DNA from 2 places in the Methylovirgula sp. 4M-Z18 genome. Region 1 is predicted to be linked to the other one. Evidence: predicted binding sites of a transcription regulator. Region 1 holds the regulator's gene; the other holds the start of a gene.
The links. Region 1 encodes LexA, which represses DNA repair genes until DNA is damaged. Its sites were predicted from a motif close to TGTTCNNNNTGTGTTCNG; they were not measured.

Region 1 (15,780 bases):
CAGTTCTGCGATTGCCGCGAGGCGTTTTTCCGGCGTTGCTGCGCGTGGCTCCAATTTGCGCGCGAGCGTCCGGTCGAGCGTCGTGACCGACAGGGCCACTTTGGCGAGGCCCTTGCGCGCCATAGGCGCCAAAAGGTCGATGTCGCGCACGATCAGCGCCGATTTCGTGACGATGCCGACCGGATGATTGGTTTTCGCCAAGACCTCCAGAACCGAACGCATGATCCGATACTGGCGCTCGATCGGCTGGTAAGGGTCGGTGTTAGTGCCGATAGCGATCGTGCGCGGCTGATAGCCGGGCGCCGACAATTCGCGCTCCAGCAATTCCGCCGCGCCCTCCTTCACGAACAGGCGCGTTTCGAAATCGAGCCCGGCGGACAGACCCATATAGGCGTGGGTCGGCCGCGCGAAACAATAGACGCAGCCATGCTCGCAGCCGCGATAGGGATTGATCGAGCGGTCGAAAGCGATGTCGGGCGAATCGTTGCGGGTGATGATGGTTTTCGGCTTTTCGTGGGTCACCTCGGTCTTGAAGGCGTCAAGAGTCTCCAGCGATCCCCAACCGTCGTCTTCCGCTTCGCGCATTTGCGGCTCGAACCGCCCGCTGCGGTTGGTGACGGCACCCCGGCCGCGCCGCAAGTCGGCCGCGACCTCGTCGCGGATTTGCGCGCCGATATAGGCATCGTCTGCCGGCCGGAGCGGCAGGCGAGGGGAGGGCGGCGTGGACGGACGATGCAACATAAAGCTCTCCACCGGAGCTGAGAACATAAAGAGAATAAAGAACAGATATGGAACATGCATGAGGAAGTCAAGCGCGATTCTTGCCGAACGTGCGCGATCGCGATCAAAGCCGCGCCACCACCGTGTAATAAGTTGGATTGGTTTTTAATTTCAATGGATTGGTATATGTTCGCGGCATGGGGAAAGTGGCTATCCCTCGGCAATTCCCGCCCATCCCAGCCGGGCTCTGGTGCTTTGACTGGGAACCCCCTATAAGTCGGCCACGTTCAATCGGTTCGGGATTTTCCATGTCGCTCGTCGCATCCGTCCGCAAGCAGCTCTCGCCCATCCATCCGGAGGGCTACATGTTCATTGCCGGCTTTGCGGTGCTGACGCTCATTCTGTTCTATTTTTCCGCCAATCTCGGTTGGATCGGCCTGATTTTGACCGCCTGGTGCGCCTATTTCTTCCGCGATCCGCCGCGGGTGACGCCGCAGCGCGACGGATTGGTCGTCGCGCCGGCCGACGGTTACGTCTGCCGTCTCGGCCATTACGTGCCGCCGCCGGAACTCGGCCTGGGCGAGGCGCCGATGCAATGCGTGTCGATTTTCATGAGCGTCTTCGACTGCCACGTGAATCGCGCGCCGACGGCCGGCCGCATCAGCCGTATCGCCTATAAACCCGGCATCTTCCTCAACGCCGATCTCGACAAGGCGAGCGAGGACAATGAGCGCAACGGGCTCCTGATCGATACGCCGCAAGGCCGTTTCGGCGTCGTGCAGATTGCCGGATTGATCGCGCGCCGCATCGTCTGCTTCTCGCGCGAGGGTGAACAGGTCGAGGCCGGGCAGCGCTTCGGTCTCATCCGCTTTGGCTCGCGGGTGGACGTCTACACGCCGGAAGGCGTGCACCTGCTGGTTGGCATGGGGCAGAAGACCATTGCGGGCGAAACTGTGATCGGCGATTTCATGATGGCCGACGGACAGCGGATCTATCGGGAAGCCTGAAGATCGCCTAACGTCTTGTCGAACCCCCGAGTGAGTAAGCCCGTGAGCGACACAGCCCAGCCCAGCCGCCGGATTCCGATGCGCATGATCGCACCCAATCTGGTGACGTTGCTGGCGCTCTGCATGGGGCTCTATTCCGTCCGTTTCGCGGTGGAAGGCAGCTTCAAATATTCGGTCATGTCGATTGCCGCGGCAGCGGTTTTCGATGCGCTCGACGGGCGTATTGCGCGGGCGCTGAAGAGTGCCTCGCGCTTTGGCGCAGAACTCGATTCCTTGGCCGATTTCATCGATTTCGGCGTCGCGCCGGCCCTGATCCTCTATTATTGGGGGTTGCACAACGGCGGCAATCTCGGCTGGTTCGTCTGCGTGATTTTCGCCATCGCCTGCGCCTTGCGGCTGGCGCGTTTCAACGTGATGATCGACGATCCGAAAAAGCCGGCTTGGGCGGGCCAATTCTTCACCGGCATGCCTGCGCCGGCAGGCGCCATCGTCAGCCTGCTGCCGGTCTATCTCGATCTGTCCGCCTATACGCAAATAAGCCCCGGCAAAGCTGCCGTGCCCTACGAAATGGCCTTCGTGCTGCTTGTCGCCTTCCTGATGGCGAGCCGCATTCCGCATTTCTCCGGCAAACAGCTCGGACGCATTCCGCGCGAATATGTCGTTGTCGTGCTGGTCGCCGCGATCACCCTGATCCTGTTGCTGTGGCATTTCCCGATGGAGGCGCTCATTGTCATCGCGACCGCCTACATCCTTTTGATTCCCTTGAGTATTCGCAAGTACCGCGCCTATGTCTCGGCCGACCGGCGTGCTGCCGACTCAGGGCCAGGACCTCAATAGCCCATTTTTCGCCGCAGGCGGCGGGCATTGGCCTTGGCCTTCTGCCCCGCGGGGTGGGTGGTCGCGCGTGCCACTTCGAACCCGGTGAGCATCAGGCCGCCGGCAGTCAGCGGCGGGTTCATGGCGGCATCGAACATCGCAACCGCGCCACCCATCGCGCCTTGGGTCGCGGCTACAGCCTTCTCGCTCAACATCATCCGCGCTTCGCGGTCGGTCATGGCGCCGGTCGCCATCAGTGCCATGCGAATGGAGATGGTGGTCCAGGCGGCAAACGAAGTCTCGATCGCCGAAGCGGCCGATTCAAAAGCTTCCGTCTGGACTTGTACGAGATCATCGATCATGCCATATGCTCTTTCGCAATCCGTGCCCCGGTCGAGTCAAGCGATGCTGCCGCTCGATAAGTGTTATCATACACACAGTCTGTCCGAGACCAGTTCACAAATTGTTTAATCTCGATTAGGGTCCGCGCGGAAAAGCGGGCTGGGGCGGGCGAACTTCCTCAGTCGCATGGGTTTTTATCGGACGATGAAGATGATTTTCGTCCGAAAGTGCAAGTTGCCGGTTGCAAGAATGATCTGAACGATGGCCGATGTGAACGGCGCGTTTGGATATTGCAGCTGGCGGATGGGCTGCCCCGAGGGGCGAAGGATTTGGAACGGTATGGCGAAAGAAGAACTGCTTGAATTTCCCGGCATTGTCTCGGAACTGCTGCCGAATGCGACTTTCCGGGTGAAGCTGGAAAACGATCACGAGATTATTGCCCATACGGCGGGCAAAATGCGCAAGAACCGCATTCGTGTGCTCACCGGCGACAAGGTCATGGTGGAAATGACCCCTTATGATTTGACCAAAGGCCGCATCACCTATCGGTTCAAATAGGACGGCGCATGCGGCACTTCAGGTCCTGACCCAAATGACAGATCAGACTTCCTGGCGGCCGAAATTGGTGCTGGCTTCTGCGTCGCCGCGCCGGCTTGCGCTGCTGCAACAGGTTGGTGTCGAGCCGGATGCCCTGATCCCGGCCGATATCGACGAAACCCCCAACAAATACGAATTGCCACGCGGTCTTGCTGCGCGCCTCGCGTCGACGAAGGCCAAGGCGGCGGCGAAAATCGCCACCTCGCGTGAAGATTTGCAGGATGCGTTCGTGCTGGCCGCCGATACGGTGGTGGCGGTTGGGCGCCGCATTCTGCCGAAATGCGAGATCGTCGACGAGGCGGGCCAATGTTTGCGGCTCCTGTCGGGGCGGGCACACCGCGTCTATACGGGCATCACGTTGATCACGCCGAAGGGCGCGGCACGGCATCGGCTGATCGAGTCGCGGGTGCGCTTCAAGCGCTTGTCCACTGCCGATATTGATGCTTATCTTGCGTCTGGCGAATGGCGCGGCAAGGCGGGCGGCTATGCCATCCAGGGGCTCGCGGGCGCCTTTGTCGTGAAACTGATCGGATCTTATCCGTCCGTCGTCGGCTTGCCACTCTATGAAACCATCGCGCTGCTCTCCGGCGAAGGCTTTCCGACCCAATTGCTCTGGATGAATCGGGAGTAGGGCATGCCCGACATGTCGAAGGACCCCGGCGATCGCAAGATCAAGATCGCGACGTGCCCAATCTGCGGCAAACCGGCGGTGAAAGAGTTCCGTCCTTTCTGTTCCAAACGCTGCGCCGACGTCGATCTCAATCGCTGGTTCTCGGGCACTTATGCGATTCCAGTGACCGAGGATAGCGACGAGGACGGTGAGGAGGGGGAGCGGTCTTAGACTGCGCTGGTTTGGACGGTCCAGAAAAAATTCTCAGACTGCGGAACCTTCGACGTAGATCATTTCGCTGGCCGCTAAAGCAATTGGGCCGCCACGCTTTCGCACGACGGCCCCTGAAATGATTTACCGCTTACCGATCGGCGCATATTCGCGTTTGGGTGCGCCCGTATAGAGCTGCCGCGGGCGGCCGATCTTCTGGCCCGGATCTTCGATCATTTCTTTCCATTGCGCGATCCAGCCGACGGTGCGGGCGACGGCGAAGAGCACGGTGAACATTGTGGTCGGGAAGCCCATCGCCTTCAGCGTGATGCCCGAATAGAAATCGATATTCGGATAGAGCTTCTTCTCGATGAAATAATCATCGTGCAGCGCGATGCGTTCGAGTTCCAATGCGACGTCGAGCAGCGGATCGTCCTTGATGCCAAGCTCGTTCAACACTTCATGCGTCGTGCGCTGCATGATTTTGGCGCGCGGATCGTAATTCTTGTACACGCGGTGGCCAAAGCCCATCAGGCGGAACGGATCGTTCTTGTCCTTTGCGCGGGCGATGTAATGCGGAATGCGATCGACCGTGCCGATCTCGGACAGCATCTTCAGCGCTGCCTCGTTGGCGCCGCCATGTGCAGGCCCCCAGAGGCAGGCGATGCCGGCGGCGATACAGGCGAAGGGATTGGCTCCCGAAGAACCCGACAAGCGCACTGTCGAAGTCGATGCGTTTTGCTCGTGATCGGCATGCAAAATGAAGATGCGGTCGAGCGCACGCGACAGCACTGGATTGATCTTGTAATCTTCGCACGGCACGGCAAAGCACATGCGCAGGAAATTCGACGTATAGTCGAGATCGTTCTTCGGATACACGAACGGCTGGCCGATATAGTATTTATACGCCATCGCCGCGAGTGTCGGAACTTTGGCGATCATGCGCATCGACGCGATCATGCGCTGCTTGGGATCGGAAATATCGGTCGAGTCGTGATAGAAGGCGGAGAGCGCGCCGACCGATGCCACCATCACCGCCATCGGATGGGCATCGCGGCGGAAGCCCTGAAAGAAGCGAGCCATCTGTTCATGCACCATCGTGTGGCGCGTGATCGTGTAGTCGAAATCGGCTTTCTGCGCGGCGGTTGGAAGCTCGCCGTAAAGCAGCAGATAGCAGGTTTCGAGAAAGTCGCCGTGCTCGGCGAGTTGATCGATCGGATAACCGCGATAGAGCAGCACGCCCTCGTCGCCGTCGATGTAAGTGATCTTGGATTCGCAAGAAGCGGTCGAGGTAAATCCGGGATCGTAGGTGAACATTCCCGTTTGACTGTAGAGCTTGCCAATATCGACGACCGAAGGCCCGATCGTTCCCTCCTTCACCGGCATCTCGACGGATTTATTATCGAAGATAAATGTGCCGCTCATATCAATGGTCCTTATTTTACGCATCAGCCAAAGGTCGGGATTTTGCGCCGCACAAAAGCTAACGGAACATGGGGCGGTCAGCAAGCACAGGCAAGGGGGAATTTTGCCGACCCGAAAACCCTGCCAAATCCGCTACGCGTAAAGGCGCCGCGGAGCAAGAAAGCATTCGGTGCGGTTTGTCTATTCGGAACCGGTTCAGCGCGCGGCACGGCCCTTGCTGCCGGCCGCTGCGGCGATCGCGCGCTGATGATTTGTGTAAAGCGCAGAACGCGTTATCGGTCTTCAGGCTTGCGCCTGATCCTTGAGCCGAGCCAGGCTTTCTTCGCGCCCCAGCACCTCCAGCACGTCGAAAATGCCCGGTGATGTGCCGCGGCCCGTGAGCGCGGCGCGCAAGGGTTGCGCGACCTGGCCCAATTTGGCACCGGTTTCCTCGGCATAGGCGCGCACCATGTCTTCCGCGCCCGCCGCGATCCAGTCGCGCAGGGCGGCAAACCGCGGCACGAGCGCGGCGATATGCGCGCGTGCACTTGGCGACAGGATTTCCGCCGCTTTGGCATCCACAGGCAAGGGCCGCTGCGCGAACAGAAATTGCGCGCCGTCCAGCAATTCGTTCAGCGTTTTCGCACGCTCTTTGAGACCGGCCATTGCGCGCAGCAATTTTGCGCGCATCGCGCTGTCGAGCCGCGCGAGCACGGCGGGGCCGCCGGGCAGATAGGGGAGGGCTTCGACGAGAATATCGAGCAAGTCTTCGTCCGGCATCGCGCGCATATATTGGCCGTTCAGATTCTCAAGCTTGGCAAAATCGAAGCGCGAGGGTGAGCGGCCGATGCCGGTCACATCGAAAGCCGCGATCATCTCTTGTGTCGTGAGCATGTCGTTGGAGCCGTCGCTCCATCCCAAACGCAGGAGATATTCGCGCATGGCGGCGGGCAGATAGCCCATGGCGCGATAGGCATCGACACCGAGTGCGCCATGCCGCTTGGAGAGCTTGGCGCCGTCCGGTCCATGGATTAGCGGGATATGCGCCATCGCCGGCACGTCCCAGCCGAAGGCCCGATAAATATGCGTCTGCCGCGCCGCATTGGTCAGATGGTCGTCGCCACGGATGATATGCGTGACGCCCATGTCGTGATCGTCGACGACGACCGCCAGCATGTAGGTGGGATTGCCGTCCGAGCGCAGCAACACGAGATCGTCGAGGTCCTTGTTCGGGAAGGTCACTTTGCCTTGCACACGATCGTCAACAATCGTGACGCCCTCTTGCGGAGCCTTGAGGCGGATGACCGGCTTCAGCCCAGCCGCTTCCGCCGCCGCGCGATCGGCCTCCGAGCGGTCGCGCCAGCGACCGTCATAGCGCGGCGGCCGCTTTTCGATGCGGGCGAGCTCGCGCATCTCATCGAGTTCCTGCGGTGTCGCATAGCATTTGTAGGCGTGGCCCGAGTCGAGCAGACTCATAGCGGCCTCGCGATGGCGGGCCGCCCGCGCGAATTGGTAGACGACATCGCCGTCCCAAGTGAGGCCGAGCCATTTCAGCCCATCGAGAATCGCGTCGATCGCCTCGGGGGTCGAGCGTTCGCGGTCGGTATCCTCGATCCGCATCAGCATTTTGCCGCCGGTATGCTGGGCATACAGCCAGTTGAATAAGGCGGTGCGCCCGCCGCCAATATGCAGGAAGCCGGTGGGCGAGGGGGCAAAACGGGTAACGACCTCAGACATTCTTCAAGAATCCGGCTCGGGCTAAGGCGGTCGACGGCCGTTAGCGTGCTCTTTCACATTTCGCGCGCTCATGTAGCATGCGTGCATCGCGTGTAAAGCGTTGGTTGAACCATGGCGCGGCAAGGGGCTGGCGGCGGTGCGAGTTTGAGCGGAACCTTGCGCGGGTCCCGCCCGTGGCCTGTTGCGTTCTTCGACTTTGTGCGCGCCGCGTGGCATGCCGAGCTTGCCGAGCGTAGGCTGTTTCTTTGGCTGCCCGTCGCGGCGGGTGTCGGCGTTCTGCTCTACATGTCGGCCGATCATGAGCCGTCGCTTGCTGCGGCGGTCGTCTGGACGCTCGCGTTCGGCGCCTTGGCGTGGCTCTTCCGCGCGCGGCCCATTGTCTTTCCGATTCTGTTGTCGCTGACCGCGGTCTTCGCCGGTTTCACCGCGGCGGCCTGGCGGGTGGAGCGGGTTGCGGCGCCGGTCCTCAATCGCATTCTTATCGGCACGGTGAGCGGCACGATCGAAGAGATGGACATCCGGCAGATCGGCGCCCGATTCATCATCCGTGTCGATTCCATCGAAGGCCTGGCGCCAGAGCAAACACCCTATCGCGTGCGGCTCACGACCAAGACGCCACCCAATGTCGAGGCGGGAACCTATGTCCAGGTGAAGGCGCGGTTGGTGCCGCCGGCTCATGCCGATCTGCCGGGCGGCTATGATTTTGCCCGCGACGCCTATTTCATGCGGCTTGGCGCAGTCGGCAACGCGCTCGGCCAGATCGAAGTTCGCGCCGCGCCGCAGGAGCCAAGCTATGGGCTGCAGCTCGCGGCGGCGATCGACAGATTCCGCAACCTTTTGGCGGCGCGCGCGAATGCCGCCGCCGGTGGCGAAGCGGGGCCGATCGCCGCGGCGATGGTGACGGGCAAACGCGACCTCTTGCCCGAGGAGACGAAGGATATCATCCGCGAGGCGGGCATTTTCCACATCGTGACGATTTCCGGCTTGCAGATCACGTTGGTGGCGGGGTTGCTGTTCCTGATCGCGCGGCGCTGTCTCGCTTTGAGCTCGCATCTGGCGTTGCATTATCCGATCCGCAAATGGGCGGCAGCTTTCGCCATGATCGGCGCGTTGGCCTATGACATGCTGACCGGCTCGCGTATCGGCACCGAACGCGCGTTGATCATGACCCTGATCGTGATGGGTGCGATTCTGTGCGATCGGCGCGCCCTGACCATGCGCAATCTTGCCCTTGCCATGATCGTGGTGATTGCGTTGGAACCGGAAGCGCTGCTCGGCGCGAGCTTTCAATTGTCTTTCGCCGCGGTTGCGGCGCTGATTGCTGTGCTCGAAGCCAAAATGCGCAGCGATGAAAAGCATCGACAGAACGAGATCGACATGCCGCTGCGCCGTGCGCCGCAGGACCATCGCGGCTTGCAGGGTTGGTTCGCGCGGCATGTGGCGGGCGCGCCCAAACATCTCCTCGCCGGGACCGCCGCCGCGACCTGCGCCACTGCGGCCTTCATGGCCTATGATTTTCACGAACTCAGCCCATACGTGCTCATCGGCAATCCGCTCACTTTGCTGGTGATCGAATTCTTCGCCGTGCCAGGCGCGTTGCTCGGCGCGCTTTTATATCCGCTCGGCCTCGACGGGCCGGTTTGGACCTATGTCGGCATGGGCATCAATATCGTCATGGCGGCCGCCGGCCATTTAAGCGAATTGCCCGGCGCCACTCTGCATCTGAAAGCTTTCGCGCCGTCCGCCCTGTTGTGTTTCACCCTTGCACTTGCCTGCGCCGTGATCTGGCGCAGCACGCTCTTTCGTCTCGCAGCCCTCCCGCTCATAGGACTTGGGATGTTCGTCGCCGCACAATCCGAAGCCTATGACATCTTCATTCCATCCTATCCGCAATCCATCGCCGTGCGGCAAGACGACGGAACGTTGGGTGCGCTTGGCCTTCGTCCGGATCTCTTCGCGCTCGCGCAATGGCTGAGCGCTGATGGTGATAGCCGGACGCCGCGCGACGCGGCACTCAGCGCGCAATCCCATTGCGATAAACTCGCTTGCATCGCGACGCTGCCCAATGGCGAAGTCCTGTCATTGGTGTTGCAGGCGCAAGCCTTTTACGAAGATTGCACGCGCGCCAACATCATCGTCAGCCCGCTGATCGCGCCGGACTATTGCAAAGCCCAACACATTTTCGATCGCGAAAAACTTCTCCAAACCGGCGCCGTCGCGCTGCGCTGGTCCAACGGACAATTGATGATGCAAGCCGCGCGTGCTCCGTTGGAAAACCGCCCCTGGTCGCCTCTGCCGACGCCCATCCGCAAACCCTCGCATTTTGCCGATGCGGCAAAGCCGTCACAAAACTCCAGCAACGCGTCCGCGCCGAAAAACGATTACGGCGATCCGTTCGCCTATGATGCCGATCAATGAAACGTCAGTATTTACGGATCAAGCTGACGAGCTTGCCCTGGATCTTCACCCGGTCCGGCCCAAAGATTCGCGTCTCATAAGCCGGGTTTGCGGCTTCGAGTGCGATCGAGGCACCGCGCCGGCGCAAGCGCTTCAAGGTCGCTTCCTCATCATCCACCAGCGCGACGATGATGTCGCCGGTGTCGGCCGTGTCCTGCCGGCGGATCAGCACCGTATCGTTTTCGAAAATTCCCGCTTCGATCATCGAATCGCCGCGCACTTCCAGTGCGAAATGTTCGCCCGAACCCAGGAACTCCGGTGGTACCGAAATCGTGTGGCTGCGGGTCTGAATTGCGGAGATCGGCGTTCCGGCGGCAATGCGCCCCATCACCGGCACAGCGACGCTTTGCATCGTCTCGTCGTCGGGCGAGGCCGTGCCCACCGCGCGCACCTTGCCGAGATTGCCCTCAATGACGCTCGGCGCGAAACGGCCATTGCGCGAGCTGCTCGGCACTGCCGACTCCGGCAGTTTCAACACTTCTAGCGCGCGGGCGCGATTGGGCAGCCGGCGGATGAAGCCGCGCTCCTCGAGCGCCATGATCAGCCGGTGAATGCCGGACTTTGACCGCAGATCAAGCGCGTCCTTCATTTCGTCGAAAGATGGAGGCACGCCGGTTTCCTTCAGGCGCTCGTGAATGAAGCGGAGCAATTCATTCTGTTTCTTGGTCAGCATCGATCATTCCCCTTCATGTGCTCGCAACCTTAAGGAAGCCTTCGCGAATCAATCGCTGTTCCTCATAACCTGCGGCAGGACCTTAAACAAATCATGAACGCATGTTAAGCGTTCTTTTTATGTTCCGCAAGGGGTAAATCGTTGAATTTGGCGCAAGACTCCTGGGTTTGACGGTACGAGGGCGTTCAGCCGGCCCGGTTAATTTCTTCTGCGACCGCATCAAGCCGAGCGGCGAGACCTTCGCCGAATCGTCCGCTCACGCAGTCATCGTCGAACAAATCGGCATAGCGCTCGCCCGAGTCGCAAATCAGCGAAACGATCGAACCCGGCTCGCCGGCATCGAGCATGCGCCGCCGCAGCCGCAACGCGCCGATGAAATTCGTTCCCGTGGAGGGGCCGACGCGGCGGCTGAGGATCTTTGACAGCACGCGCATCGCGGCAATCGAATCGAGGTCCTCGACCGGAAACATTTCGTCCACCACGTCGCGGATGAAGGACGGCTCGACGCGCGGCCGGCCGATCCCCTCAATCCGGCTGCCGGTGGCGCTGGTCAGCGTGGGGTCGCCGCTGGCGTGATAGGCCGTGAAGATGGAGTTTTCCGGATCGACGACGGCGATACGCGACGCATGCTGGCGGTAGCGCACGAAACGGCCGAAGGTGGCCGATGTCCCGCCGGTCCCCGCGCCGACGACGATCCAGGCTGGAGTCGGATGGCGCTCGTGCGCCATTTGCGCGAAAACGGATTCGGCAATGTTGTTGTTGCCGCGCCAGTCGGTGGCGCGTTCGGCATAGGTGAACTGATCCATGAAATGGCCGCTGGTTTCGCGCGCCAATTGGTGCGAAGCGGCATAGACGGCATCGGCGGAATCCACGAGATGCAGGCGCCCGCCGTAGAATTCGATCTGTGCGCACTTTTCCTGGCTGGTGCTGCGCGGCACGACGGCAATGAAGGGCAGGCCCAAAAGCCGCGCGAAATAGGCTTCGCTGATCGCTGTCGAACCGGAGGAGGCTTCGATGATCGTCGTGCCTTCATGCACCCAGCCGTTACACAAAGCATAGAGGAACAATGAGCGCGCGAGCCGGTGTTTCAAGCTGCCGGACGGATGGGTCGATTCGTCCTTGAAGAAAAAATCGACCGCGCCGGGAAGCGGGATTGGCACGAGATGCGTATCGGCAGAGCGTGTAAAATCCGCCTCGATGCGGGAGATGGCAGTGTCGAGCCACGTGCGGGCCATACGTCCTCCAATCGATGAAACGCTTGAGAGCGTGCCTGACTACAGCCGAATGATCCGGCACAGATCGCCGGCGTCCGCCGCCGCGGCATGCGGGACGCGGATCAGGAGGCACTGCGCCTCGGCCAGGACGCGCAGCATCGAGGAATCCTGCAGGCCATGCGGTGTCACGCGTGGCAGGTCGTCCGCGCGCTCGGTGAGCGTCGCGCGCAAATAATCCTGCCGGAAATCATTGGCCTTGACCGGCACGGCGAGGCGCGCCGGCTCGCTGTGATCGTCCGCCGCGTCGGGGTCGCCGCTGAGCGCGCGGATGAGCGGCACCACGAACAGTTTCGAGCAGACAATGGCGGATACCGGATTTCCCGGCAAGCCCAACACATGCAGACCGCCGAGCATGCCGTGCATCAGCGGTTTGCCGGGCCGCAGTGCCAGCTTCCAAAAATCGAGCGTCATGCCTTCGGCGTGCAGCGCCTGTTGCACGAGATCGTGATCGCCGACCGAAGCGCCGCCGAGCGTGACGAGAATGTCGGCTTTGGCATCGCGTGCCTTTGCAATTGCCGCGCGCAGAAGCGCCAAATCGTCGGCGACGATGCCCAAATCGAACACCTCGGCGCCGGCTTTCTCCGCCATGATCGCGACGGCAAAAGAATTGGAGGCGACGATCTGATCGGGGCCCGGCTCGGCGCCCGGCGCCACCAATTCGCTCCCCGTGGCCAGGATCGCAACGCGCGGACGGCGTGTGCAGGGCAAGGCCGGATGGTTCATCGCCGCCGCCAGCGCAACGCGGTTGGCATTGAGCCGCAAGCCTTTTTGCAACAGCGCCTGACCTTGCGCGAAATCGAGTCCGGCCTTGCGGATATGGCGGCCGAGCGGTTCGCTTTGCTCGACGCTTATGTTGATGCCGTCGCGCCGGGTCGTCTCCTGCAGCACCACCGTATCCGCCCCTTGCGGCACTGGCGCGCCGGTGAAAATGCGCGCGGCTTGACCCGGTTGGACCGTACCTGCGAAAGCCGTGCCGGCCGCGCTTTCACCGACCACATCGAGCCGTGCCGGCACCGTTGCGATATCTTCAGCCCGTACCGCATAGCCGTCCATGGCCGAGGCGTCAAAGGGCGGTTGGGTCCGCCGTGCGATGACGTCTTCGGCAAGCGTACGGTCGGCGGCCTGACTCAAGGGAACGAGTTCCATGCCAAGCGGCCGCGCTGGCGCAAGGATGCGGGCGAGAGCGTCGGAAACGGGGAGGAGAGGGGCTTTCGTCATCAGGTTCGATCGTTTCTCCGCCAAGGGGATCCAGGGTTTAAATCCCGTCAGCCTTCGGCCCGCCAATGGCCCGACCTGCCGCCGGATTTTTCGACGAGATGGATGTTTTCGATCCGCATGCCGCGATCGGCGGCCTTCACCATGTCGTAAAGCGTCAAACATGCCACGCTCACGGCGGTCAGCGCTTCCATCTCAACACCGGTCTGGCCTTTGACCTTCACCGTTGCTTCCACAAGCACCTGCGCCGCCTCGACATTGGGCGTCAGCTCCACCGTCACCTTCGACAGCATCAAAGGATGGCAGAGCGGGATGAGGTCGTGCGTGCGTTTCGCCGCCATGATGCCGGCGATCCGCGCCGTGCCAAGCACGTCGCCCTTTTCCGCATTGCCCGATAGGACAAGGGCAAGCGTCTGCGGTTGCATTGTCACAGTGCCGCGCGCCACAGCAACCCGTTCGGTCGCCGCCTTGTCCGATACGTCAACCATATGCGCTTCGCCGGTGGCGGAAATATGGGTGAGTTTGCTCATGCCTTCACGGGGACGCCGACGAGAAGATCGTGCGTCGCCTTCTCCACGTCCTTCTGCCGCATCAAGCTTTCGCCGACAAGGAAGGCGCGCATGCCTACGCGTGCGAGACGCTGGCAATCTTGATGTGTGAAGATTCCGCTCTCTCCCACGGCGATCTTGCTCGGCGGGATCATCGGCGCTAGCTGTTCGCTCACTTCCAACGACACGTCGAACGTTTTGAGATTGCGATTGTTCACGCCGATCAATTTGGTTTCCAACCGCAGCGCGCGCTCGAGCTCGCGCTGATCATGCACTTCGACCAGCACGTCCATGCCCAAATCATGCGCCGTGGAATTCAGTGTTTTGGCGCAGTCGTCGCTGACGCAGGCCATGATGATCAAAATGCAATCGGCGCCCCAGGCGCGCGCTTCGAACACTTGATAGGGATCGAAGAGAAAGTCCTTACGCAGAGCCGGCAATTTGGTCGCCGCGCGCGCCTTTGTCAGAAAGTCCGGCGCGCCTTGAAACGAAGGGCCGTCGGTCAGTACGGAAAGGCATGCCGCACCGCCTTTTTCGTAAGCCTCTGCCAAGGCCGGCGGATCGAAATCGGGGCGAATGACGCCTTTCGACGGGCTCGCTTTCTTGATTTCGGCGATCAGCGCAAAACCGGCGTCGGCCTTGTCTTTGAGAGCACGGGCAAAGCCCCGCGGCGGCGTTTGGGCACGGGCCTGGCGTTCGAGCGCGTGAAACGGCATGCGCACTTTCGCGTCGATGATTTCGCGGCGTTTATAGGCTTCGATCTTCTCTAGTATGTCCGCCATGTTACGCTCCCGTGCTGGAGCGGTTCGAGACTGCCACCAGAGTGGATAAGACCGCCTTTGCGCGGCCCGAGTCAAGCGCCTCAGCCGCGAGTTCGGCCCCCGCGCGCAGGTCGGCGGCCTTGTCGGCGACGACCAACGCGCCGGCCGCATTGAAGATGGCAATGTCGCGATAGGCACCCGGCGCGCCATCCAAAACTGCGCGCAAGGCTGCAGCATTATACTCGGCATCGCCGCCCTTCAGCGCCGCCGGATCCGCCCGTGCGACTCCAATGTCCTCGGGGGTAATTTCAAACGACGTGATCTTGCCGCGGTCAAGCGCGACCACGCGCGTTGGTCCGGTCGTGGTGATCTCGTCGAGCCCGTCCGAGCCGTGCACCAGCCAAACCTTTTCCGAGCCGAGATTCTTGAGCACATGCACCATCGGCTCGAGCCATGCGGCCGAAAACACGCCGGTCAATTGCCGTTTGACGCCGCCTGGGTTGGCGAGCGGTCCGAGGATGTTGAGAATGGTGCGCGCGCCGAGCTCGGTACGTACCGGTGCGACATGCCGCATCGCCGCATGGTGGGTTTGCGCCCACATGAAACCGACGCCGGCTTCGCGCACGCAAGCAGCGACATCGTCCGGGCTGATGCCGATCTTGACGCCGAGCGCCACCAGCACGTCCGACGCGCCGGACCGCGAGGAGGCTGCCCGGTTGCCGTGCTTGGCGACCGGCACGCCGCAAGCGGCGACGATGATCGAGGCCAGCGTCGAGACGTTGTAGGAACCCGATGCGTCGCCGCCGGTGCCCACCACATCGATCGCATTGCTCGGCACCGACACGCGCAGCATTTTAGAGCGCATAGCGGTGACCGCGCCGGTAATCTCGTCCGCCGTTTCGCCGCGCACGCGCAGGCCGGCGAGGAAGGCGCCCATCTGCGCCGGCGTCACCTCGCCCGACAGCAGCGCATCGAAAGCCATCTCCGATTCGACGCGCGACAGGGCGGCGCCATTCAGGATCTTGGCGATGAGGGTTTTGAACGCGTCCATGGGCGGATCAGTGCGGCGTTGATGGGTGGGCAGGGCGCTTGCCGCTGCTGTTCCAATCTGCCGCCATGTCGAGAAAATTCTTGAGGATCAAGTGGCCATATTCCGACTGGATGCTCTCGGGGTGGAATTGCACGCCATGGACGGGATAGTTCTTGTGCGACAGTCCCATGACCACGCCGTCATCGGTCTCTGCCGTGACTTTCAGATCCTGCGGCATGGTGTCCCGCTTGACGATCAGCGAATGGTAGCGCGTGCCCTGAAACGACGAATTGATGCCGCGGAACAAAGCTTCGCCGCGATGATGGATCTCCGACACTTTGCCATGCATCGGGATGTCGATCCGTACGATATCGCCGCC
Region 2 (15,780 bases), 860 kb from region 1:
GAAGGCGTCTCATGTCCGAATTGCGTTCCCTTTATCCGCCCATCGAGCCCTATCACACCGGATTTCTCGATGTCGGCGACGGGCATCGGATTTATTACGAGCGCGTCGGCAAACCGGGCGGCAAACCGGCGGTCTTTCTGCATGGCGGGCCCGGCGGCGGCATTTCGCCGGCGCACCGGCAATTGTTCGACCCTGAATATTATGACGTCTTGCTGTTCGATCAGCGCGGCTGCGGGCAATCGACGCCGCATGCGAGTTTGGACGCGAACACGACATGGCATCTCGTCGCCGATATCGAGCGCTTCCGCGAATTGGTCGGCGCTTCGAGCTGGCTGGTGTTCGGCGGCTCGTGGGGATCGACCCTGGCGCTCGCCTATGCCGAGACGCATCCGCAGCACGTGAGCGCGCTGATCGTGCGCGGCATCTACACGGTGACCGAGGCCGAGCTCAAATGGTATTACCAATTCGGCGTGTCGGAAATGTTTCCCGATAAATGGGAGCGGTTCCAGGCCCTCATCCCGCCGGAGGAGCGCGGCGACATGATCGCCGCCTACCGCAAGCGCCTCACCGGGACCGATCCGGACCTGCAGCTTGCCGCGGCCAAGGCCTGGAGCATCTGGGAAGGCGAAACGATCACGCTATTGCCGAGCGAAGACCTTGCGGGCGCCTTCGGCGACGGCCATTTCGCCCTCGCCTTCGCGCGCATCGAAAACCATTATTTCACCCACAAATGCTGGCTCGACGAGGGCCAATTGCTGCGCGACGCCAAGCGCCTGCACGGCATTCCCGGCACGATCATCCACGGCCGCTACGACATGCCCTGCCCCGCCCGTTATGCCTATGCCTTGCACAAGGCCTGGCCGGAGGCGGAATTCCACCTCATCGAGGGCGCGGGGCATGCGTTTTCCGAGCCAGGGATTTTGGATCAGTTGATCCGGGCGACGGATCGGTTTGCGAATTAGGTTTTCAATCCCACAACGAGCGGCGCCCCTTCTCCCCGCAAGCGAGGCGAAAGGGGCCACGCCGCGTGACATAAAAACCGAGACGATAAGCCCCAATCCCTCCCCCTTCCCCCCCGCCCTCGCCCGGTGCTATAGCTCCCCTTCCAGCCTTTTCCGGCGTGCTCCGCGTCATTCATCCGAGAGGTCAAAATGCAAAAAATCAAGGTCGCCAATCCGGTCGTCGAAATGGACGGCGATGAAATGACCCGGATCATCTGGCATTTCATCAAAGACAAGCTGATCCATCCCTATCTCGACATCGACCTGAAATATTACGACCTTTCGGTGGAAAACCGCGACGCCACCAATGACCAGGTGACGATCGACTCGGCGGAAGCGACCAAGAAATACGGTGTCGCCGTGAAATGCGCGACGATCACGCCGGACGAAGCCCGCGTGAAGGAGTTCAACCTCAAGGAAATGTGGAAATCGCCGAACGGCACGATCCGCAACATCTTAGGCGGCACGATCTTCCGCGAGCCGATCATCTGCAAGAACGTGCCGCGCCTGGTGCCGGGCTGGACCCAGCCGATCGTCGTCGGCCGTCACGCCTTCGGCGACCAATACCGCGCGACCGATTTCAAAGTGCCGGGCAAGGGCCGCCTGACCGTGAAGTTCGAGGGCGAAGACGGCACCGTGATCGAAAAGGAAGTGTTCAAATTCCCCGGCTCCGGCGTCGCCATGACCATGTACAATCTCGACGACTCGATCCGCGATTTCGCCCGCGCGTCGCTCAACTACGGCCTGCTGCGCAAATGGCCGGTCTATCTCTCGACCAAGAACACGATTTTGAAGGCCTATGACGGGCGCTTCAAGGACCTGTTCCAGGAGGTCTATGACGCCGAATTCAAGAGCCAGTTCCAGGCCGCCGGCATCACCTACGAACATCGCCTGATCGACGACATGGTCGCCTCGGCGCTGAAATGGTCGGGCGGCTATGTCTGGGCCTGTAAGAATTACGATGGCGACGTGCAATCGGATACGGTGGCGCAAGGCTTCGGTTCGCTCGGCCTGATGACGTCGGTGCTGATGACGCCGGACGGCAAGACGGTGGAAGCGGAAGCCGCGCACGGCACCGTGACGCGCCATTACCGCGAGCACCAGAAGGGCAAGGAGACCTCGACCAATTCGATCGCCTCGATCTTCGCCTGGACCCGCGGCCTCGCCCATCGCGCCAAGCTCGACGGCAACGATGCGCTGCTGAAATTCTCGCACACGCTGGAAAAGGTCTGCGTCGATACGGTGGAATCGGGCTTCATGACCAAGGACCTCGCACTGCTGGTCGGCCCCGATCAGAAGTGGCTCTCGACTGCCGGGTTCCTCGACAAGATCGACGAGAACCTGCGCAAGGCGATGGCGTAAGCCTTATTTGGCGTTGCATTCAACAGAGGCGGAAGCAAATATGCTTCCGCCTTTTCTTTTGACGGATGCTGCCATGCGTCTTTCTCTTATCGGCGTCATTTTGGTTCTCGCCTTAGCCCCCCAAACAGCGCGCGCCTGCGGATACGGGCCCGACGACGACGCCTTTGGGCGATGGGGGTTGGATCAACGGACCTACAACGGCTACGATGGATTGCCGTTTCTCAGTCCGGGCAATGACACCCGCATCAATCTGCAGATGTTGATGATGGATGCTGGCTCGCAGGCGGGGAAGCTCGTTGACACGGCGGATCAGGATTATCTCAACAGCTACATGATGTTCCCGAACTTCAACATTAAGGGAATACGCTACAGCTCGGGATTGTACTCCATCTACACCCTCATGGGTGACGACGCCCCGGTCAACCACAGAACCGAACCGAATTCGGTTTTCAGCGCTGACGAAGGCACGCGCTGCGTTTCGTTCGACAAGGGCCAACAGGCGTTCGCGAGCGCCGCGCAAGCTGAATCCAGCCTGTCTGACAGCGAGCGCACGCAACTCATCGCGGCGCGCGCGGGCCTGAATCCTGCATGCCGCGCCGCCGGCGGACCGGGTGATGGAACAGCCTCCTCCCCGCTGCCGACGATGACGCTGACCTCACCGGCTGCACGCGACTTTGGCGATTATCTTGCGGGCGCGCAGGCCTTTTATGACGGCAATTTCGATGCTGCATTGGAGCACTTCAACCGGCTTGCCAAGGCGCAAAACACCTGGCTGCGCGAAAGCGCCGGTTACATGGTTGGCCGCACTTTACTCAACAAAGCGCAGCGCGGCGCTTTTGACGCGCTAGATGGCACGCCGGAGCCCAAACTCACCGACCGTACGTCCGCGGATACGTGCGAGACCGCATTCAAGACCTATCTCTCCGCCTATCCAAACGGCCAATATGTGGCCTCGGCGCGCGGCTTGCTGCGGCGGCTTTATTGGCTGCAAAACGACACGGCGCGGCTTGGCAACGAATATAGCTGGCAGATGAGTCACATTGGCGACTCATCTGCCAATTTGAAGGCGTCCGATCTGCTCCGGGAGATCGACGCCAAGTATCTTCCCGATGCCAAATTGGACGCTCGCGATCCGTTGCTGCTCGCTACCAAGGACTTGACCCTCTTACGCGACCGCGGGTCGGACGGGCCAACGTTCTCGGCCGCGGATCTGGAAGCGCAGGCCCCCGACTTTGCAGGCCACGAAGCCCTCTTCACCTTTCTCAAGGCGGCACGGGTTTATTATATCGATCACGATGCGGCAGCGGCACTGCAATTGCTCGGGTCCGCATCGTCGGAGCCTTCATCGCCACCCTATCTTGGCTTCAGCCGCGAGGTCCTGCGCGGCCAGGCGTTGATGGCGCAAGGCCAATTCGCGCAAGCAGCGGATCATTGGAGCGCCCTGTTGCCGCGCGTAACCCAGCGTTGGCAAAAGGAAACTGTCGAGCTTGGCCTCGCGATGAGTTGGGAGCGCGCGGGCACAGCGAACAAAGTCTTTCTGCCACCCACTCGCGTCGATACGCTCGGCATCCGCGCGGTCCTGCTCCGCCATACGGCAGGCCCTATTTTGCTGCGCATGGCGGTGGCCGATCCGCAATCGACGCCGCCGGAGCGGGCGCTTGCGCGATTCGTCCTCTTATTCAAGGAGATTACGCGCGGCCACTATACCGGCTTTCTGCAGGATGTGGCCGCGCCCAACCTGACTGCGGACGACGATCAGGCGCCGGAAGCGATGAAGCTCGCCACGTTCTTGCAATCCGGCACGAATGAATCCTATCCGTGTCCCGATCTCAAAACGATCGCGGGAGAACTGGCGCGCAATCCGCGTTCGGCCCACGGCCTGTTATGCCTGGGCGACTTCGTCCGCACCTCCGCGCTTGACGACTTTGAAGCCAAGCCTCCGGCCGCCAATGAACTCGGTGGCGCCAAACCCATCTTTCCCGGCGAGCCCTTCGCGCGCGGCGAGATCTATAAAAATCTGATCGCCGATGCGGCGACACCCGAGAAGGAGCGCGCCTATGCGCTTTACCGCGCCATCTATTGCTATGCGCGTGTCGGCAACAATTCGTGCGGCGGCAAGGCTGTCGACAAGGCCCAACGCAAAGCCTGGTTCCACGAACTGAAGACCAAATATGCCGCGACGTCGTGGGCGCAAGACCTGCAATATTATTGGTAGACGTGTCCCGGCTTGTTCACCTTTGCCTCTTGGCCGCCTGCATTTCCCCCGCGATGGCGGAGCCCGTCGTGCGTGCGACCGATTCCGATTCCTATTGGCTTTGGGCCGGCGTGCGGGCGCGGCCGGAGGTGCAGCAGGCGAAAACTGTCTATCTGCTGCAGGGAGAAATTGGCGCCGATCGCAGCGGACAGGTGCGCATGAAAGCGCAAGGCGGCGGCATGCCCGCTGCGCATACTCAGGATCTGTGGCTCAGCTACCGTGTCCGTAGTCTCGATTGGCCGCCCGAGATGGTTGCCGCGCTCCGCAACAAGCTGGACCAGTGGCGCGCGCAGCCCGGCAGCGTCAAAGGCATCCAGGTGGATTTTGACGCGGCAACGCGCAATCTGAAAAACTATGCGGCGTTCCTGCGCAATTTGCGCGCCGCCTTGCCGCCCGATTGTAAGCTCAGCGTCACGGGGCTGATGGACTGGGCTTCGCAGGCGACGCCCGAAGATCTCGATGCCCTCGCCGGCACGGTCGACGAGGTGATCTTCCAAACCTATCGCGGCCGCCGGACGGTGCCGGATATCGACGCCTATGTCGCACGCCTTGGCCGCCTGCACATTCCCTTCCGGCTCGGTCTTGCCGAAGGCGCGGATTGGTCCGCTCCGGCAACCTTGGTGCAGAATCCGCATTTTCAGGGCTATGTGATCTTTCTACGCAACGTCCCATAGGATATTGGCAAAGAATCTCATCGCGTTTTTTTTCGGAGCCTGCCATGCCCTCGCTCTTCCATCTCGCCTATCACGTCACCGATCTTGACGAAGCACGGCGCTTCTATGGCGGCGTGCTTGGCTGCAAGGAAGGGCGCAGCACCGCGACATGGGTCGATTTCGATTTCTTCGGCCATCAGATTTCGCTGCATCTGGGTGAGCCCTTTGCCACCACCAATACCGGCAAGGTCGGCGATCATCTCGTGCCGATGCCGCATCTGGGCGTGATCCTGCCGCTTGCCGATTGGACAGCATTGGCCGAGCGCTTGCAGGCCGCGCATGTCGCCTTCGTGCTCGAGCCGAGCGTGCGCTTCAAGGGCGAGCCGGGCGAGCAGCACACGATGTTCTTCCGCGATCCGTCGGGCAATCCGATCGAAGCAAAGGGCTTTGACGATTTCGCAGCGGTCTACGCAACTTAAGCGGCAGGGGTGGACGAAACGCGGTTTGCCGCGCTACGCTGCCGTATCAGGACAGGCGCCTTGCACGTGACATCGCCTGTCCGCGCCCAAGCGATCTGAAACTCAAGGTGCATCCATGACCGATCATGCCCTGACCGGCGGCTGCCAATGCGGCCTTGTGCGTTTTGCCTGTATGGCAGAGCCGCATCGCGTTTCGGTTTGCCATTGCCGCATGTGCCAGAAGGCCATGGGCAATGTGTTCGGCATCTTTGCCGGCTTCGCGACGCGCGACGTGCGCTGGACGCGGGATACGCCGGCGCGCTTTCAATCGTCGGAGGCGGGCGAGCGTGGCTTCTGCAATGCCTGCGGCACACCGCTTTATTACAAGGTTATCGATGAAGGCGGGATCTGGCTGACCGTCGGCAGCTTCGACACGCCGGAGCATTTTCCACCCGTGTCCGCCAGCGGCGTGCAAAGCAAACTGCCCTGGGCCGATGCTCTGCACGAATTGCCGGGCCGCAACACCATCATTCAAGCCCGCTTCGCCTCGCGCCAGCACCCGGATCACGATACGTAAGGGGAGAAGCCTAAAACGCGGGCATCTATGACGGCCACACGCTACCGCTCACGACGATTGGCATAAGTCGCTGGGCGGCAGGCACAATGCCCTCATGCGATATTCGGATCAAAATCAAACGAGCGATTTCTCCATGTCGTAAGAGGTCGGCTCTGAGAAACCCGGATGGGTATGCGCGCCGATGATGCGAAAGCCGTAGGATTCGAAAAAGCTTCTGTTGCCCGCAAGCGCGATACGGACGCTCAACGAAAGCTTGGTGAGCGACTGCCGCAACGCTTCGCGCGTTGCGGCCTCCAGCATGGCGCGGCCGAGGCCTTGGCGCTGGTGCTCCGGCGCGACGACGAGGCGGTTGAGATAGAGCGCGGGCGGCTTTGGCACGCAGAAGACCGCGGCGACGATCGCATCGCGCTCGCGCGCGATCAGCAAGACTTGGTCGGCGAGCCGCTCGCGAAAATCCTGCAACGTCTCGCGCAGCACGCCCGAGGGCGGCGTCATGGGAATCGCGCCGAAGGCGCGATGGGCAAGATCGAGAACGGCTTGCAGATCGTCCTCCGCGCCAAAGGCGCGAATGACGATGTTCGGCGCAAGCGAAACCGTCACGCCGCCATGGCGGCTTCCACCGCTTGCAATGCGGCTTCGGCTTGCGCGCCGTCCGGGCCGCCGGCCTGGGCCATGTCGGGGCGGCCGCCGCCGCCCTTGCCGCCGAGCTTTTCGGAGGCGACGCGCACCAGATTGACCGCATTGAAGCGCGCGGTGAGATCGCTCGTGACCCCGACCACCACGCCGGCCTTGCCGTCCTCGCCGATGCCGACGATGGCGACGACGCCCGAGCCGACGCTTTGCTTGGCTTCGTCAGCGAGAGATTTCAAATCCTTCATCTCGATGCCGCTGACCACGCGGGCAAAGAGCTTGACGCCGGCAACGTCGCGCGTTGCGGAATCGCCCGCATTGCTGCTGCCGCCCATGGCGAGCTTCTTGCGCGCATCGGCGAGATCGCGCTCCAGTTTGCGGCGCTCCTCGATAAGCGCGGCGACACGGTTTTCCGCATCATCGACCGGCGCCTTCAACAGATCGGCGAGATTGCGCAGGCGCTTCGATTCATCGGCCAGATGCAGGCGCGCGCCTTCGGCGGTCTTCGCCTCGACGCGCCGCACGCCCGACGCGACCGCGCCTTCGGAGACGATGCTGAGCAGGCCGATGTCGCCGGTGCGGCGCACATGGGTGCCGCCGCACAATTCGACCGAATAGGGTGAGCCGATTTCGCCCTCGTCGTCGTTCACGCCCATGGACACGACGCGCACTTCGTCGCCGTATTTCTCGCCGAACAGGGCGCGGGCGCCCGACTTGATCGCGTCTTCCTGGCCCATCAGCCGCGTCACCACCTCGCCGTTCTGGCGGATGATGCGATTGGCGATGGCCTCGACTTCATCGAGCTCTTGCGGCGAGATCGGCTTGGGGTGGGCGAAGTCGAAGCGCAAACGGTCGGGCGCGACCAACGAGCCCTTCTGCGCGACATGATCGCCGAGCACCTGGCGCAACGCCTCGTGCAAAAGGTGGGTCGCCGAATGGTTGGCGCGGATCGCGGTGCGGCGGGCATGATCGACGATGAGTTCGAGCGCGTCGCCGACCTTGAGCTCGCCCTCCTCGACGCTCACCTCGTGGACGAAGAGATCGCCCAGCTTCTTTTGCGTGTTGGTGACGCGGGCGCGGGACGATGCGCCGACGAACAGGCCGGTGTCGCCGACCTGACCGCCGGATTCGCCGTAGAACGGCGTCTGGTTGAGCAGGACGAGGCCGGTTTCGCCAGCCTTCAGGACTTGCGCTTCCGCCCCCGCGGTCAGAATCGCGGTGACGACGCCCTCGGCCTTCTCGGTTTCATAGCCGAGGAAATCGGTGGCGCCGACCTTGTCCTTGAGGCCGAACCAGATCGTCTCCGTCGCGGTTTCGCCGGACGAGAAGCGGCCCTTGCGTGCCTCTTCGCGCTGGCGCTCCATGGCCGCGCGGAAGACGTCCGTGTCGACGCCGATCTGGCGCAGGCGCAGCGCGTCCTCGGTCAGATCGAGCGGGAAGCCATAGGTGTCGTAGAGCTTGAACGCGACTTCGCCATCGAGCTTGGCGCCTGGCACCAGGGTGCGCGCTTCCTCGTCGAGAATGGCGAGACCGCGCGCCAGCGTGGTGCGGAAGCGGGTTTCTTCCAGTTTCAGGGTTTCGGTGATCAGCGGCTCGGCGCGGATGAGCTCAGGGTAGGCCGCGCCCATTTCGCGGGTCAGCGCCGGCACGAGGCGATACATCAGCGGGTCTTTCGCGCCGAGCAATTGCGCGTGGCGCATGGCGCGGCGCATGATGCGGCGCAGCACGTAGCCGCGGCCCTCGTTCGACGGCAGCACGCCATCGGCGACGAGGAAGGAGGAGGCGCGCAAATGGTCGGCAATCACCCGGTGGTGGCTCGCATTCTGCCCGTCCGGATCGACGCCGGTCGCATCCGCCGAGGCGCGGATCAGCGCGCGGAACAGGTCGGTATCGTAGTTCGAATGCACGCCCTGCAGGATCGCCGCCATGCGCTCGAGGCCCAGGCCGGTATCGATCGAGGGCTTGGGCAGCGGCACGCGGGTCCCGCCGGGCAATTGCTCGAATTGCATGAACACGAGGTTCCAGAATTCGAGGAAGCGGTCGCCGTCCTCGTCCGGGCTGCCGGGCGGGCCGCCCTGCAGCGCCGGGCCCTGGTCGATGAAGATCTCGGAGCAAGGGCCGCAGGGGCCGGTGTCGCCCATCTGCCAGAAATTGTCCGAGGTCGGGATGCGGATGATCTTGTGATCGGGGAAGCCCGCGATCTTGCGCCAAAGTTCGGCCGCTTCGTCGTCCTCGTGATAGACGGTGACGAGCAGATGCTTCGGGCTGAGGCCGAAATCCTTAGTCACCAGCGTCCAGGCGTGATGGATCGCCTGTTCCTTGAAATAATCGCCGAACGAGAAATTGCCCAGCATTTCAAAGAACGTGTGGTGGCGCGCGGTATAGCCGACATTGTCGAGATCGTTGTGCTTGCCGCCCGCCCGCACCACTTTTTGCGCGGTGGTGGCGCGGTTGTAAGCCCGTCTCTCGACGCCGGTGAACACGTTCTTGAACTGCACCATGCCGGCATTGGTGAACATGAGCGTCGGGTCGTTGCGCGGCACCAGCGGTGAGGACGGGACGATTTCATGGCCGTGACGGCCAAAATAATCGAGAAAAGTGGACCGGATTTCGTTCACGCCGCTCATGGATCGCTATTTCCCTTTTCCTGCGTTTGGCGCAGGCACATACAAAAGGCCCGGAAACCGGATTCCGGGCCTGTTCTAAAGGGAGGAGGCGAGCCTGTCGAGACGGGTGTTAACAAGCAGTTAATCGCTTGCACCCCGTAAGTGTCGAAGCTCGGCTCCGACCGCCGGCGCGACCCTTATCGCAACCTTGCTCAATCGTCCCCATCCGCCGGATCGGCATTGTCGAGAATGCGATCGGCGATGAGGCCGGCGTTTTCGCGGATCGCCTGTTCGATCTTCGCCGCCGCATCGGGGTTGGCGCGCAGGAATGCTTTGGCGTTCTCGCGGCCCTGACCGAGGCGCTGGCTGTCGAAGGAGAACCAGGCGCCGGATTTTTCCACCACCCCGGCCTTGACGCCAAGATCGACGAGTTCGCCCATCTTCGAAACGCCCTCGCCATACATGATATCGAATTCGACCTGCTTGAACGGCGGCGCCACCTTGTTCTTGACCACTTTCACGCGGGTCTGGTTGCCGACCACTTCCTCGCCGTTCTTGATCGCGCCGATGCGGCGGATGTCGAGGCGCACGGACGCATAGAATTTCAGCGCATTGCCGCCGGTCGTGGTTTCGGGCGAGCCATACATCACGCCGATCTTCATGCGGATCTGATTGATGAAAATCACCATCGTCCGGGAGCGCGAGATCGAGGCGGTGAGCTTGCGCAGGGCCTGGCTCATCAGACGGGCCTGCAGGCCGGGCTGCACCTCGCCCATTTCGCCCTCGATTTCCGACTTCGGGGTGAGCGCCGCGACCGAATCGATCACGAGCACGTCGATCGCGCCGGACCGCACCAGCGTGTCGGTGATCTCCAGCGCCTGCTCGCCGGTGTCGGGCTGGGAAATCAGCAAATCTTCCAGGTTCACGCCCAATTTCCGGGCATAGACCGGATCGAGCGCATGCTCGGCATCGACGAAAGCGCAGACGCCGCCGTTTTTCTGCGCTTCGGCAATCGTGTGCAGGGCCAGAGTGGTCTTGCCCGAGCTTTCCGGCCCGTAAATCTCGACGATACGGCCGCGCGGCAACCCGCCGACCCCGAGCGCGATATCGAGGCCGAGCGACCCGGTCGACACGGTTTCGATTTCGACCGCCTTTTGATTCTTGCCAAGCCGCATGATCGAGCCTTTGCCGAAGGCCCGCTCGATTTGGGAAAGCGCGGCGTCGAGCGCCTTGGTTTTGTCCACGGATGATCCTTCCACGAGGCGGAGATTCGCTTGCGACATCTTTGCTTTCCTATCTGGCAGTTTGGTCCCCAACGTGCAATGCCGTTGCAGAAATAAAGATGTACGCGATTTGTTCCCTCGGTCAAGTTCTTTTTTTGTTCTTATTTACCAAAAAATCCTAGACAAAATGCAAATTTGATATAATTTATGGTGGCCACGGTGGGACTCGAACCCACATTCTCCCGATTACAAATCGGGTGCTGATTGTCTTTCTCAGGGACTCCAGTTCAGCTACGTGGCCAAAAGCGCGGGGATACCCGCGCTTTTTTGCGTTTAATCGTAGTTTGCATGCATTAATCCTCAAGTCAATAGCTATTGAACCATATAGGTTGAATTTTGATACAATTTGTTGAAACCATACTTCCGCTGTGCTAGATCTAGACGCGGCTGGAAGGCCTAAAGGATAGGGCAATGTCAAAACTCACTCCATTTGGGGCGGCGCTTCGCAAACTGAGAATCGATCACGAAATGCGCCTGTTTGATCTCGCCGAAAAGATCGGCAAGAGCACCGCGATGATTTCTGCGGTTGAAACTGGGCGTAAGCCGATCCCTGAGGGGTTTATTGATATCGTCACTAAGGCTCTGCGTCTTTCCGAGACGGAGATTCAGCAACTTGCCTCGGCTAAAGACAAGACTTCGACTGAAATTAAAGTTGGGCACCTGTCGCCCGGCGGACGTGAACTCGTGGCCGGTTTTGCTCGGCAAGCGGATGAATTACCAGATGCGCTTCTAAAGGAGTTGAGAAAAACATTTCTCAAATCCTTAGAGGGAGAAATTCCATTTAAACGTAAAAGGAGAGGTATATTAGTCCCTCCTCTTTCTCGAAACATTATAGAAACACTAGCAAATAATGTCAGGGGATTTTTCGGGCTTACAGATATATCTAAACTGCCGATTATAGAAATTCTCGAATTTGGCCTGCCTAAGATCGAAGCGCAATATTCTTTTGAGATCTGGGACGAACAAGAAATGGGTCGCGACGAAGGGCGAGTGCTCCCCGGGCATCACACGATAATTTTACGTCGTGATGTATACGATGCTGCCTGTAACGGAGATGGTCGGGCAAGATTTACTGCGGCTCATGAATTAGGCCACTATGCTATGCACCACGAAATTTCCTTTGCCAGAGCCAGTTCTGACAATGACCCAATATATAGGGATGCCGAATGGCAAGCAGATACATTTGCCGGATTTTTAATGGCACCAAGAGCCCTCGTAAAGGGATTTTCTTCTGCGACGGAGGCAAGCGATGCTTTTGGTATAAGTCTACATGCAGCAAATGTAATGCTTGCAAAGCATAGATGAAACACTCGGGGAAGCTCGCTCACAGCTCGAGAATTCAAGTGCAAAAATTTCGAGATGCGCGAACATTCAGATCTCTACGCCGGTTCAGCGAGGTAATTCCGGTGGCCCCCTGCTCGATCAGAACGGCAATGTCGTGGGGATTGTCTCGGCCGAACTCAACGTCTTGAAAATCATGGCCGCGACGAACGGAGACATCCCGCAGAATGTCAATTTCGCCATCAAAGGTAATGTTGCAGCCAGCTTTCTGGAAAGCAAACGAATCGCGATGACGCAAGGCAGCGCCCCGACGCAAATGCCGCCCCCCGACCTTGCCGATCTCGCACGCGGCATGAGTGCCTTCACTCAGTGCCGCTCGCCTTAAGGGCCGGTGAGATTCACGTCAGTTAAAATTATGAGGTCCCCCGGACATCAACATCACCGCTTACGCACAAACTCCGTCCGCAGCACCAACCCCTTGATCGCGTCATGGCGGCAATCAATCTCTTCCTCGTTGTCGGTGAGGCGGATCGAGCGGATCACCGTGCCTTGCTTGAGGGTTTGGCTGGTGCCCTTGACCTTCAGATCCTTGATGAGCGTGACCGTATCGCCATCGGCGAGAACGTTGCCGGCGGCATCGCGCACCACGCGTTGCGCGGGCTCGGCGGCGGCCGCCATTTCCGAGGCCGGCCGCCACTCGCCGGTTGCCTCGTCATAGACATAATCTTCGTTCGTGCCGGTCATCGCTGTTCCAGTGGTCGTTGGAGGGACGCGGGTTTAAGCGTCCAGTTAAGGGGATCCGTCAGAGGGAAGTCTGGTAGCAAAAAAGATGCGGCAAGAATAGCCGTTTGCGGCGTGGGCCGACGCGAAGTCGAGGCGTTTTATGAAGTAAGCTGATCCGGCTCGGCGCCAGCTAAAAAAGTCTCCTGATCCCTGTCTGTTCTTACGCGGGAAGCGGACAATCGCCCCGCATGTCCGCCCAACCTTCACCATCTTTCCTGAAACCGAATTCTCAAACAATCCTGATTTTGTTAAGCTCGGCACGGGCTGAGGAATTATTGTTATGCGTATCGTCGCGGTTTTGCTTGCGCTGGTCCTGTCGATTTCGGCCGGATGGGCGCAACCGGTAAGCCCGGATTATACCGCGGCAAAGCAGGCGTTCGATCAATCGCCGGTTGCCGACCGCGTGGCACTGCAATTGATGCTGACCTCCGCCGGCTATTGGACCGCACTGCCCAATGTGAGTTTCAGCCGGCGCCTTTACGCGGCCATCGCGCAGTTTCAATCCGACAACGGCTATCCGGCTTCAGGGGTTCTGGACGCGGCCATGAAGGCTCGCCTGACGGCGAATGTGGCGCCCTATCTCAAGCTGTGGGGGTTCCGGGCCATTCCCCATCCCTTTCGCGGCCATCCGATTTGGGTGCCCATGGGCCTCGGCCTCCAGCCGGCGCGCGATCAGAGCGGGCTGGTGTGGCGGGAGCCGCAAGACCGCGTGCGCATGAATTATGAATATTTCCCCGACATTCCGGTCTCGATCGGTTACGACGCGCTGACCAACAAGATCCTCAGCGATGGCGGACAAATCTCCTATCGAACCCTGAAGCCGAACTTCTTCGTCATCACGTCGTCACATAACGGCATCGACAGCTATCTGCGCTACCATCGGGATGGAACCGGCCTGCTCGGCTTTTCCCTCACCTGGATGAGCCAGGACAAGGATCTGCATATCGATCGCGCGGCCATGCTGATCGGCGATTCCTTGTGGTCGTCGATGACCGGCGGCCCCTTCCCCGATATCCCGATGGCGGCGCAGCCCGAGGCTGTTTCTCAGCCCCTCGCGCCAACGGCACCCAAACAGCCGAACGAAAAGTCCATCTCCTCGGGAACGGGGTTCTTCGTCAATGCGGATGGCAATGTGCTGACGAATGCCCATGTGATCGAGGGCTGTTCGACGATCACCGTGACATCCGAGCCTGGCACGAGTTCTCCCGGCCAGGTGATCGCACGCGACATGACCAATGATCTTGCCGTGCTGAAGACGACCCTGAAACCCGGCAAGGTCGCAGGCCTGCGCGCGCCCATTCGCTTGGGCGAAAATGTCGAGGCATTCGGCTTCCCCTTGGCGAAAATTCTCTCGAGTTCGGGAAATTTCACGCTGGGCAACGTGACCGCCCTGTCGGGGATCGGCGACGACAATCGCCTCTTGCAGATTTCGACGCCGGTGCAGCCCGGCAATTCCGGCGGCCCCCTGCTCGATCAGAACGGCAATGTCGTGGGCGTCGTCGCGGCCAAACTCAATGTTCTGAAGTTCATCGTCGCGACGGACGGCGACATTCCGCAGAATATCAATTTCGCCATCAAGGGCAGTGTCGCGGCGAACTTTCTGGAGGCCAATCATGTTGCGGTGACGCCGGGCACCGCCTCGGCGCAAATGGCAGCGCCCGATATTGCCGATCTCGCCCGCAGCATGAGCGTTTTCATCCAATGCCAGACGCCATGAGACGCGAGGCAAGCCCGCCGCGTTTCAAAATCGCCGTGACAGCCGCGACATTCCATCGCTCGGCGCCTGCCATATGACTGAACCGGGCCAGTCTAGTTTTTGCATCGGACCGGACAATCTATAAGTTTACCCGACGACACCACCTCGCCTAGGAGAAAGACCATGCGGCCGATCCGGGATGTTGTCTCCGCCTCCGCGCTTCCAAGCGGGATCGAGCTTGTCTTCGCCGCGCCCTTCAGCGCGCGCATCCGTTTCCTCAAGCCCGATCTTGCGCGCGTGTCGTTCCTGCGCGACGGCGCGGCGCAGCTTTCGCGCTCGTGGGCCGTGTTGCCGCCCGGCGAGGAGGATTGTCCTTGGAACGGGTTCGAGCGGTTCAACGAGGCGGCATGGCCGACCGTGGCGGTGGAACACGAGGAGAGCGAAACAAAGATCACGCTGCAAACCGAGGCAATCCGGCTCGTCATCGCAAAGGCGCCGTTCCGCTTATCCTGGCATCTGCCGAACGGCACCTGCTTTGCGCAAGACCGTGACGTGCAGCCCTATTTCTTCAACCGCCGTCGGCCCGGCTTCCGCCACGCGATGAAGCGCACAAGCGGCGACCGCATGTTCGGCGCCGGCGACAAGACCGGGCCGCTCGACTTGAGCGGCCGCCGCCTGCGGCTCGCGATGCGCGATGCGCTCGGCTATGATCCGAAAAACGGCGACCCGCTCTACAAGAACTGGCCGTTCCTGATCGCGCGCGATGCGGGCAGCGGCACGTCCTACGGCCTGTTCTACGACAATTACACTGAGGGCGCTTTCGACCTCGGCTGCGAACACGACAATTATTTCGGCCTCTATCGCTCGTATGAGGCCGAGGACGGCGATCTCGATTATTATCTGTTCCTCGGGCCTAAGATCGCCGATGTCACGCCGAAGTTCTTGGCCCTCACCGGCCGCACGCCGCGCGTGCCGCGCTGGAGTCTTGGCTTCGCCCTGACCGCGATGGCGCTCGCCGATGCGCCCAATGCGCAAACGGCCATTGCCGGCGTCATCGACGAGGCACGCCGCCATGCCATTCCGGTGGCGAGCTTTCATTTCGGCTCCGGCTACACGTCGATCGGACCCAAGCGCTATGTCTTTCACTGGAACCGCGAGAAATTCCCCGACCCCAAAGCGCTGACTGCCGCTTTCGC

Region 2: recA (recombinase RecA) is a predicted target of LexA. The motif match lies at 10,910-10,927, and genes of this name have one in related genera.

What each region holds. Positions count from the first base shown of each region.
Region 1 is NZ_CP149574.1:1,718,615-1,734,394, forward strand. It holds gene V9T28_RS07885 (PA0069 family radical SAM protein) at 1-741, opposite strand, end outside; gene V9T28_RS07890 (phosphatidylserine decarboxylase) at 1,029-1,727, shown strand; gene pssA (CDP-diacylglycerol--serine O-phosphatidyltransferase) at 1,770-2,564, shown strand; gene V9T28_RS07900 (hypothetical protein) at 2,558-2,905, opposite strand; gene infA (translation initiation factor IF-1) at 3,225-3,443, shown strand; gene V9T28_RS07910 (Maf-like protein) at 3,478-4,113, shown strand; gene yacG (DNA gyrase inhibitor YacG) at 4,126-4,323, shown strand; gene gltA (citrate synthase) at 4,447-5,727, opposite strand; gene gltX (glutamate--tRNA ligase) at 6,010-7,443, opposite strand; gene V9T28_RS07930 (ComEC/Rec2 family competence protein) at 7,555-9,861, shown strand; gene lexA (transcriptional repressor LexA) at 9,866-10,573, opposite strand; gene V9T28_RS07940 (PLP-dependent cysteine synthase family protein) at 10,759-11,808, opposite strand; gene V9T28_RS07945 (molybdopterin molybdotransferase MoeA) at 11,848-13,065, opposite strand; gene moaC (cyclic pyranopterin monophosphate synthase MoaC) at 13,113-13,592, opposite strand; gene trpC (indole-3-glycerol phosphate synthase TrpC) at 13,589-14,392, opposite strand; gene trpD (anthranilate phosphoribosyltransferase) at 14,394-15,422, opposite strand; gene V9T28_RS07965 (anthranilate synthase component II) at 15,430-15,780, opposite strand, start outside.
Region 2 is NZ_CP149574.1:854,336-870,115, reverse strand. It holds gene pip (prolyl aminopeptidase) at 12-962, shown strand; gene V9T28_RS03905 (NADP-dependent isocitrate dehydrogenase) at 1,152-2,363, shown strand; gene V9T28_RS03900 (hypothetical protein) at 2,437-4,578, shown strand; gene V9T28_RS03895 (DUF3142 domain-containing protein) at 4,647-5,291, shown strand; gene V9T28_RS03890 (VOC family protein) at 5,336-5,749, shown strand; gene V9T28_RS03885 (GFA family protein) at 5,865-6,305, shown strand; gene V9T28_RS03880 (GNAT family N-acetyltransferase) at 6,420-6,905, opposite strand; gene alaS (alanine--tRNA ligase) at 6,902-9,562, opposite strand; gene recA (recombinase RecA) at 9,754-10,824, opposite strand; tRNA gene V9T28_RS03865 (tRNA-Thr) at 10,973-11,065, opposite strand; gene V9T28_RS03860 (helix-turn-helix domain-containing protein) at 11,236-12,129, shown strand; gene V9T28_RS03855 (trypsin-like peptidase domain-containing protein) at 12,113-12,490, shown strand; gene V9T28_RS03850 (alkylphosphonate utilization protein) at 12,544-12,849, opposite strand; gene V9T28_RS03845 (serine protease) at 13,169-14,605, shown strand; gene V9T28_RS03840 (glycoside hydrolase family 31 protein) at 14,768-15,780, shown strand, end outside.